3 regions of the Cupriavidus sp. GA3-3 genome follow, and region 3 is predicted to be linked to each of the others. Evidence: predicted binding sites of a transcription regulator. Region 3 holds the regulator's gene; each other region holds the start of a gene.
What was found. The regulator FNR, encoded in region 3, switches genes on or off when oxygen is low (the NO sensors DNR and NnrR bind a similar motif). The targets are predictions, from matches to a motif close to TTGATNNNNATCAA.
Positions count from the first base shown of each region.

Region 1: the regulator FNR is predicted to act here: its motif matches at 1,682-1,695, upstream of C265_RS19195 (nitrite reductase).
Region 2: the regulator FNR is predicted to act here: its motif matches at 1,527-1,540, upstream of C265_RS30575 (OmpW family protein).

Region 1 is NZ_KB944482.1:278,829-282,071, reverse strand. Features, by position in the region: gene C265_RS19195 (nitrite reductase) at 1-1,574, opposite strand, end outside; gene leuD (3-isopropylmalate dehydratase small subunit) at 1,798-2,442, opposite strand; gene leuC (3-isopropylmalate dehydratase large subunit) at 2,435-3,243, opposite strand, start outside.
Region 2 is NZ_KB944506.1:12,978-16,220, forward strand. Features, by position in the region: gene C265_RS30570 (response regulator transcription factor) at 1-755, shown strand, start outside; gene C265_RS30575 (OmpW family protein) at 819-1,463, opposite strand; gene leuA (2-isopropylmalate synthase) at 1,809-3,243, opposite strand, start outside.
Region 3 is NZ_KB944471.1:214,773-218,015, reverse strand. Features, by position in the region: gene ccoG (cytochrome c oxidase accessory protein CcoG) at 1-749, shown strand, start outside; gene C265_RS11010 (membrane protein) at 779-988, shown strand; gene C265_RS11005 (hypothetical protein) at 985-1,230, shown strand; gene fnr (fumarate/nitrate reduction transcriptional regulator Fnr) at 1,294-2,019, opposite strand; gene C265_RS10995 (sulfite exporter TauE/SafE family protein) at 2,098-2,856, shown strand.

The DNA of each region.
Region 1 (3,243 bases), on a different contig from region 3:
GTCTTGTCGTCGACCACCACCAGCGCGGACTCGCCGTCCTTGGTGCCCCAGACCGAGAACCAGACCTCGTCGCCGGCCTTGTTGTACTCGGCCTGCACCACGCGCCTGGCGCCCGCGCCCTTCAGGCCGGCCCAGTCGGCGATCGGCAGCACCTTGTAGCCGGCTTCCAGGTTGCGCGTGTCGAACACCGCCACCGACTGGTTGAGCTTGGCGTCAGGGTTCAGCGGCGTGTCGACCCACAGGTTGGACGACTTCGGGTGGGTCTTGATGAAGAGTGAGCCGCCGCCCTGGCCCTTGATGGTCTGCACCACCTTCCACGCCTGCGCCGGGTGTCCGGCCGGGTCGGTGCCGATCAGGCTGATGGTCTCGTCGCCAAGGTGGCTGGTGGCCCAGACCGGGCCCAACTTCGGATGCATGAAGTTGGCGCCGCGCCCCGGATGCGGGGTCTTGCCCACGTCGATCAGCGCGGCCAGCTTGTCTTCCTTGGTGTCGACCACGGCAATCTTGTCGGACGCATTGGCGGCCACCAGGAAGTAGCGGCCGGTGGCGTCGAAGCCGCCGTCATGCAGGAACTTGGCCGAATCGATGGTGGTGGTCTTCAGGTTGGACAAGTCCGAGTAGTTGACCATCAGGATCTTGCCGGTCTCCTTGGCGTTGATCACGAACTCCGGATGGAAATGGCTGGCGACGATGGCCGCCACGCGCGGCTCGGGGTGGTATTCGTTGTCCACGGTCATGCCGCGCGTGGAGACCACCTTGAGCGGCTTGAGCGTGTCGCCTTCCATGATCACGTACTGCGGCGGCCAGTAGGAGCCGGCCACGGCGTACTTGTCTTCATAGCCCTTGTACTTGGAGGTCTCGACCGAGCGCGCCTCCATGCCGACCTTCACTTCCGCGACGATATCGGGCTTGGGCAGCCACAGGTCGATCAGGTCCAGCCGCGCGTCGCGGCCGATCACGTACAGGTAGCGCCCGGACGCCGACATGCGCGAGATATGCACCGCGTAGCCGGTCTTGACGATATTGATGATCTGCTTGCTGTCGCCGTCGATCAGCGCGACCTCGCCGGCATCGCGCAGCGTCACCGAGAAGAGGTTGTCCAGGTTGTACTGGTTCATCTTCTTTGTCGGACGCTGGGCCACCGGCAGGATGTCCTTGCGGCTTTTCTCGATATCGGCCAGCGAGTATTCGGGCGGGGTCGGCGGGTCGAGCTGGATATAGCGCGCCATCAGGTCGACTTCCGGGTCAGTAAGATCGCCCGAGGTGCCCCAGTTCGGCATGCCGGCGGGGCTGCCGTACTTGATGAAGGTCTTCAGGTACTCGGTGCCGCGTGCGCGGGTGATGTCCGGCGTCAGCGCCTTGCCGGTCGCGCCCTTGCGCAGCACGCCGTGACAGCCGGCGCAGCGCTCGAAGTAGATCTGCCGGGCGTGGTCGAACTCAGCGGCAGTGAGGGTGGGGATGGCGGCTTTCGGTTCCGCCTTCGGTTCTGCCTTGGTGGCTGCATGTGGCAGCCCGAGCCAGAGTGAGAGCGGCAATGCCGCGATTGCCGGGTACAGCCAGTTTTTTGCTTTCATGGGTGCCGTGGATCAGCGGTGAGGAAAGCTGTTTCGCGGTGCCCATGCCTGCGTGGCGGGCACCTGTCGTCGTGTGGAAATCATGCGGACACACTGACGACATGGAATTGACTGGCATCAAACGGTGGCGGCGGTGCGGGAACGAAGTGTGGGGTGGTGTTGATCCTTGTCGTTTGCAGCGGGGCAAGCGCGCCGCGGAGGCGACGCGCTTGCAGGGCAGGCTTCAGGTCGCGCTCAGGCGGTCGCGCGTGCGCCTGGCCACGTTCGTTGTCCACGGGAACGCGCTCCGGTATTGCTGGATGAACTGCTCGATCTCGCCGCGCTGCCGCAGCGACAGGCCGATCATGTCCAGCCCTTCGATAAACATGCGGCGGTGCCGTGCCGACAGCTCGAAGGCGTAGTCGCCGGAGGGCGTGCGCACGCGCATCGCCTCGACATCGATGCTGATGGTGTTGGCCGCGTCCGCATCCACGTCGTTCATCAACGGCCCGATCACCTCGCGTGGCAGCATCACCAGCAGCAGCCGGTTGTTCATCGCGTTCGAATAGAAGATCTCGCCGAAGCTCGGCGCAATCACGGCGCGGATGCCGAATTGCTGCAGGCCCCAGACGGCGTGCTCGCGGCTGGAGCCGCAGCCGAAGTTGGCGCCGCTCACCAGGATGCTGGCGCCGGCGTACTCGGGCCGGTTCAGCACGAAGCCAGGGCGCGGCGCGCCGCTGGCGTCGAAGCGGTGGTCGTAGAGAATGCCCTCGGCCAGCCCCGACTTGTCGATCCCGCGCAGGAACTGCTTGGGGATGATCTGGTCGGTATCGAGGTTCTCGAAGCGGATGGCGGCGCCTTTGCCGGCGATGCAGGTGGGTTCAGGCATGGGTGATCTCCAGCTTGCGGACGTCGGTGATGACGCCGGTGACGGCGGCCGCAGCGGCCATGGCCGGGCTCATCAGGTGGGTGATGGCACCGCGCCCCTGCCGGCCCTCGAAATTGCGGTTGGTGGTGGAAGCGCAGCGCACGCCGTCGGCGAGCACGTCGTCGTTCATGGCCAGGCACATCGAGCAGCCCGGTTGTCGCCATTCAAAGCCGGCGGCGGTGAGGACTTCGGCCAGGCCCTCGCGCTCGGCCTGGGCCTTGACCGCGCCCGACCCGGGCACCACCATGGCCCTGACCCCCGCGGCCACCTTGCGGCCGCGCACCACGCTGGCCACCGCGCGCAGGTCCTCGATGCGGCCGTTGGTGCAGGAGCCGATGAAGACGTGCTGGATCGGCGTGCCTGCCAGCGCGGCGCCCGGTTGCAGGTGCGTGTACGCCAGCGCGCGCTCGACCGAGCGCTGCTCGGCCTCGTCGAGCTGGTCTTCCGGGAACGGGATCTGGCCGGAAACCGGCAGTACCTGGTCCGGGCTGGTGCCCCAGGTGACGTAGGGCTCGATCTCGCTTGCGTCGAACACGAAGTCCATGTCGAACACGGCGTCCGCATCGCTTTGGAGAGTCGCCCAGTAGCTGAGCGCGGCGTCGCGCTGCGGGCCTTCGATATCCACGGCGCGGCGCAGCACATAGTCCGTGGCGACCGCGTCCGGCGCGATCAGCGCGCCGCGCGCCGCGGCCTCCACAGTCATATTGCACAGCGTGAAGCGGGCCTCGATGCTCAGGTCGCGGATCGCCGATCCGCAGTACT
Region 2 (3,243 bases), on a different contig from region 3:
ACGGCAACGCGGCACTGGATGCGCTGACGTCCTTCGCGCCGGATGCGGTGCTGCTGGACGTGGACATGCCGGGCATGGACGGCTTTGCCGCCTGCACGGCGCTGCTGGACCGCCACGCGGACCTGCCGGTGATCTTCATGACCGGACTTGGCGATACCGGTCATATCGTGCGCGGTTTCGAAGTCGGCGCATGCGACTACGTGACCAAACCGGTGGCGATTGCCGAGGTGGTGGCGCGCGTGCGGTCTCATGCGGGCAAGGCACGGCTGGCGCGCAGCGCACGGGAGGCCGTATTCGGCAGCACGGTGCCGATGCTCGCGGCCGGCATCGACGGCCGGCTCCTGTGGATAAACGGCAGCGCGTCAGCCTTGCTGCAGGCCCAGGGATGGCCGGTAGCGATTGCCGGCGCGGTACTGCCTCCCGCGCTGCGCGACGCGGTGTTCCGCCTCTGCAGCGAAGCGGAAACTGGCGCTGATAGTCTTCACCTGCGCCGGTTGACAGGCGAGGCGGGCGACGTGGTCGTGGTGGAACTGTCGTGCAGCGGTCTGGCCCCGGCCGGCCCGGCCCTGACACTGCGCGAGGCCGAGGTGATGGCCTGGGTGGCGCGCGGCAAGACCAATCGCGATATCGCCGACATCCTCGGCATGAGCCCGCGCACGGTGAACAAGCACCTGGAACACATCTACGAGAAGCTCGGCGTGGAAACGCGAACGGCGGCAGTCGCCGCCACCCGGCGCAACTTGAGGACGGCGTGACGTGCCGTGCGCCAATGCAAGAAGGGCCGGCGTTGCCGGCCCTTCTTGCCAGTCGGATCCCGATCAGAAGCGGTAACCCACCCCCATGCTGAACAGCCACGGATCCAGGTTCACCTTGGATACCTTGACATCCCCCGCCTTCACATCGCTCGACAGCCAGATCTTCTTGATGTCGGCGTTGAGAAACCAGTTTTTGGTCAGCTTGTAGTCCATGCCGATCTGCAGCGCGGGACCGACGCTCCAGCTATCGAGCTGCAGCGAGTTGTTGGCGATGTCCGCGCCCCAGATGCGGGTGAAGTTCAGGCCCGCGCCGATATACGGGCGGAAGGTGCCGTTGGGGATGAAGTGGTACTGCACCAGCAGCGTCGGCGGCAGATGCTTGAAGGTGCCGACCTTGTTGCCGTCCAGGTAGACGTCCTGCTTCTGCGGCACTGTCAGCACCAGTTCGGCGGCGATGTTCGGCGTGAAGAAGTAGGTGACGTCGAACTCGGGAATCCACTTGTTGTTGACCGTGATGCGGTCCGACGGGCCGACGCCGCCGACGGGGTCGGAGCTGTTGGCCATGTCGAGATAGGTGCCGCGCAGGCGCACCATCCAGTTGCCCTGGGCATCGTCCGCGGCGGCGGCAGGGGTGGCGAAGGCGCCGAGCATGGCGCAGGCGGCGATGGCGGAACAGGTGACCCGGGTGCGGAGAGAGAGTGTTTTCATGAGGTTCTGCTTGGTCTGGTATCAAATCCGGACCCAGTTTGGCCGAGCAGGCCGGGTTGGGCTTTGACCCAAGACAAGTAGAAGGGAACGTGGGCTGGCTGCGTCGCGCAGGCGCTACAGCGAGGAAGGCGCCGTGGTGTGCCAGCTGCGCCGACGCTTCTAAACACATGCGGAATTATTCGTGGCGCGGTGCGATGCTGCCCCTTACGCTGTGCGAAAGATCCGAGCACGCATGCAGCGTGTGCGGATCGGCACCGAGCATGTCGTGGGCGTCCGCAAGGGCGTCTTTCCGGGTGTGCCCCGTGGGGGCGGGGCACACCGGTTTTCTTGCGGCGGCTTGCGGTGTCAGGCGTCGGCGGCCTCGGCGGACTGCGGGGCCTGCGCCGCGCCAAAGCCGGCCTGCAGGTGCCGGTTCACGCCCGAGATCACCGCGCGCAGCGATGCCGTGACCAGGTTGGCGTCGATGCCGGCGCCGAACCCCGTCGGCGAATCGCCCACGCGCACTTCCACGTAGCAGGCCGCGCGTGCATCCGCGCCGGCGCTCATCGCATGCTCGTGGTAATCCATCACGCGTACCGGCAAGTCCAGCGCATTGACGAAGGCATCGATGGGCCCGTTGCCGGTGCCGCGCACGCTGCACGGCTTGCCGTCGCGCACCATCTGCACTTCTATCTCCGTGGCGCCACCGCTGTCAGATACCAGCTGGTGCGATACATAGCGCAGCGGTGTCTGCTGCGCGAGGTACTCGCGCTGGAACAAATCATGAAGATCATCGGCACTCGCCTCGAGCCCGGTGTCGTCGGTCATGGCCTGCACCGCGCGGCTGAATTCGATCTGCAGGCGGCGCGGCATGTAGATGCCATGCACCTGCTCCAGCAGGTAGGCCATGCCGCCCTTGCCGGACTGGCTGTTGACGCGGATCACCGCGTCATAGCTGCGGCCCAGGTCGGCCGGGTCGATCGGCAGGTAGGGCACTTCCCAGATGCCGTCCGGCTGCTGCTGTGCAAAGCCCTTGCGGATCGCATCCTGGTGCGAGCCCGAGAACGCGGTGAATACCAGGTCGCCCACATACGGGTGGCGCGGATGCACCGGCAGCTGGTTGCAGTGCTCAACGCACTGGCGCACCGCGTCGATATCGGAGAAGTCCAGCCCGGGTGCCACGCCCTGCGTATAGAGGTTGAGCGCCAGCGTCACCAGGTCGACATTGCCGGTGCGCTCGCCGTTGCCGAACAGGCAGCCTTCGACGCGGTCCGCGCCCGCCATCAGCGCCAGCTCCGCGGCGGCCACCGCGGTGCCGCGGTCGTTGTGCGGGTGCACTGACAGCGCGATGTGTTCGCGCCGTGCCAGGCGGCGGTGCATCCATTCGACCTGGTCGGCGAACACGTTGGGCGTGCTGCATTCGACCGTGGTCGGCAGGTTCAGGATCATGGGCCGGTCCGGGCCGGCCTGCCAGGCGGCAGAGACGGCGTCGCTGACTTCCAGCGAGAAGTCGAGCTCGGCCAGGCTGAAAGTCTCGGGCGAATATTCATAGGCCCATGCCGTGCCAGGCATGGCATCGGTCAGCGACCTGATCAGGCGCGTGCCCGAGACCGCGACCTCCTTGATCTCTTCACGCGAGGCATTGAAGACGATGCGCCGCCAGGCTGGCGCGATCGGGTTGTACAGGTGCACCGTGGCCCGCGCTGCGCCGCGCACGGACTCGACGGTGCGGCGGATCAGGTCTTCGCGCGATTGCGTCAGCACCACGATGTTGACGTCGTCGGGGATGCGCTGCTCCTCG
Region 3 (3,243 bases):
TGGTGGATCGCGATACCTATGTCGTGACCTACGACGTCGGCCGCGGCGAGCCGCGCGGAAGCCGGTCGCGCAAGACCGACCACCACAAGGCGGGGCTTGGCGACTGCGTCAACTGCAGCATCTGCGTGCAGGTGTGCCCGACGGGCATCGATATCCGCGACGGCCTGCAGTACGAGTGCATCGGCTGCGGCGCCTGCATCGACGCCTGCGACCAGGTCATGGACAAGATGGAATATCCGCGCGGCCTGATCCGGTACACCTCGGAAAACGCGATGCGCAAGGGCTTGTCCGCGGCGGCATCACGCAAGCGCCTGCTGCGCCCGCGCGTGGTCATTTATTCCGTGATCTGGGTGGCGTTGCTGGCCGGGTTCATGGCTTCGATCGCGCTGCGCACGCCGCTGAAGGTCGACATCATCCGCGACCGTGGTGCGCTCGGCCGTGAAGTGGAAGGCCGCTGGATCGAGAATGTCTATCGCCTGCAGCTGATCAACACCACCGAAGCGCCGATGCAGATCAGCGTGCGCGCCGACAGCGACGAACTGAAGAACCTGACCGTGGAATACGACAAGCAGGCCGAATCGCTGGCGCCGACGTCCAACCGGTTGCTGCCGATCCGGATCCGCGTGCCGATCGAGGCCGCGGCGCAGGGCACGCACAAGATCAACGTGACGGTGACGAGCGAAGGCACGGAGCGGGGGCATGCCGAAATCCGGCAATCCACCAGTTTCATCGTGCCGCGCGATTTGTGAAGCTAGGTCGTCAAGATGAAGGGGGCAAGATGAGTCAGCAAGGCAATCCGTGGTGGAAGGAGCCGTGGCCGTGGCTGTTGATGAGCGGCCCGCTGGTGGCGATGGTGGCGTGTGGCGTGACGATCTGGCTGGCATCCACGCATCCGGACATGCCGGTGCAGGGTGCAACGCGCCATGGCCTGGTGGTCGAGAAGGCCGACGCCGCGCCGCCCAAGGCTGCCGCTGTGAGGCAGCCATGAGGTTGCGCTGGCTGATGTGGGTACTCTGGCCGGCGTTCCTGATGGCCGGGTTCGCGACCGCGACGGTGTTTTCGGTGGTGGATCCCGGTGACCTGAACTTCTTCGGCCAGCCGATCGAAGCGTCCCGCGAATCGGTCTACACCGTTGGTTTCCTGATGGCCTGGGTGTTCTGCGCGTTGTCCAGCGGACTGACGCTCTACACCATGCCGACGCGGCTCAGCGATACCGACGAACTGGAATAAGCGGATCGGTGTGAGGTCTGCGCTGCCATGTCCGCATGCGGTACCTGGCAGCGCCTTGGCCGCTTAGCAGGAGCGGCTGTAGAGCTGCTTGATGCCGTCGATGTCCACGAGCTTGACGTGGCGCTGGCGAATCTGGATCAGGCCGGCTTCGGCAAAGCGGGAGAACAGGCGGCTGACGGTTTCGAGCTTCAGGCCCAGGTAGCTGCCGATCTCTTCGCGGCTCATGCGCATCACGAACTCGGACGCCGAATAGCCGCGTGCCGACAGGCGCTCAGAGAGGTTGATCAGGAAGGCGGCAAGCCGTTCCTCGGCGCGCATCGAGCCCAGCGTGACCAGCATCAGTTGGTCATGCGTGATTTCCTTGCCCATCAGGCGCAGGAACTGCTGCTGCAGCGACGGCAGGTCTGCCGACAGGGACTGCAACTCGCTCATGCGGACCACGCAGACTTCGGTGTCCTCCAGCGCGGCGGCATCGGAGGCATGCTGCATCTCGCCCAGCCCGTCGAGACCGACAATTTCGCCGGGCAGGTGGAAGCCGGTAATCTGCGAGCGGCCGTCTTCAGTGGTGACGTGGGTCTTGAGCGTGCCAAAGCGCACGGCATAGACCGCGGTGAGCGGATCGCCCATGCGATACAGGGTTTCACCCTTGTGCACACGGATGCGTTCCTGAACCAGCGTGTCCATCTTGGCGAGGTCTTGCTGCGACATGCCGACCGGAAGGCACAGCTGCCCCATCGCACAGGTGGAGCAGCGTGGTGACATCTCGGTAATGGGAATGGAGGTGAGCAATTGGAACCTGCTAGAAATGGCAGCGAGGGCGCGATAACGGCATTTTACCGTGCGATGTGATGTGGTAGGGAGTGAGAATTGACACTTGGCGTACTGATCAGCGTTTTTCTGCTGGCTTTGCTGGGCGGGGTCCACTGCGCCGCCATGTGCGGCGGCGTGGCGCTGGCCGTGGAGCAGCGTCACGGCGCGGCGGCGACGATCAGTCTGGTGCCCAGCCGTGCCGCCTGGCTCGGCGAGTTGCTGATAATGCACCTGGGCCGGATCTCGACCTATATGCTGCTTGGGGCCGCGCTAGGCGCGGTCGGTGCTTCGGCGTGGAAACAGGACTATCTGCCGGTGCAGCGCTGGCTGTTCGGCGCGGGCAGCGTCATGCTGCTGGGGTCGGGCTGGCGGTTGCTGCGCGGCAACACGTTTACCGTCGACTGGCTGGAGCGGCTGGCGTCGCGTGCCAGCGCAGCGGTGGCGCGCCGGCTGGGTGGCGTGGCACGCGGCATGCCGTCCTTTGTGCGCGCACGCGGCTGCCTGGCGCGGCGATACGGCGTGGGCCTGGCGTGGGGGCTGGTGCCGTGCGGCATGGTCTATGGGGCGCTCACGCTCGCGCTGCTGGCGGGCAATGCGGCGTCCGGCGCACTCGTGATGGGCGTGTTCGGGCTCGGCACACTGCCTAACCTGCTGGTGCTCTCCGGCCTGTCAGGCTATTTGCGTACGCTGTCGCGACGTCCCGGCGTGCGACTGGGGGCCGGCCTGGCGGTAATGGCGTTCGGCGGCCTTGGCATTGCGCGAGCGGTGCTGTTGCCACATTCGCTGGCCGAGCATGGATTCTGCCTGGTGTTCTGAGGCGCCGGCGCTGCGCCGGCAACGGATGATGGTTGCAGGCGGGGGCGGGAATGCCATACAATCGCCAACATTGCGGTATCGCGCGGTGTCTTGTGAGCCGCGGTAAGCAGCGGGCGAGCAGCGCCAGGCGGCCTTCATACCAGAAGGTGAGTTCAGGGCAGGGGAAGCGGAAGGTTTTCGATGCCCGTCCCGTCCCCACAGTCCATCCGGTTCAAAAGATCTGGTTCAAAAGTCCGGCTGGCACTGCGGTGTTGGCGATGCCGGCCTTGCTCCCGATACCCGTTTTTCTTGCGTCCGAGGCCTTCAGTTCGCTGACAGCGACGTCCGGTATGTGCGGACGCGCTACGCAAGAGGTTCGCTGGCTGGCCCATAACCGCATGCGAACGA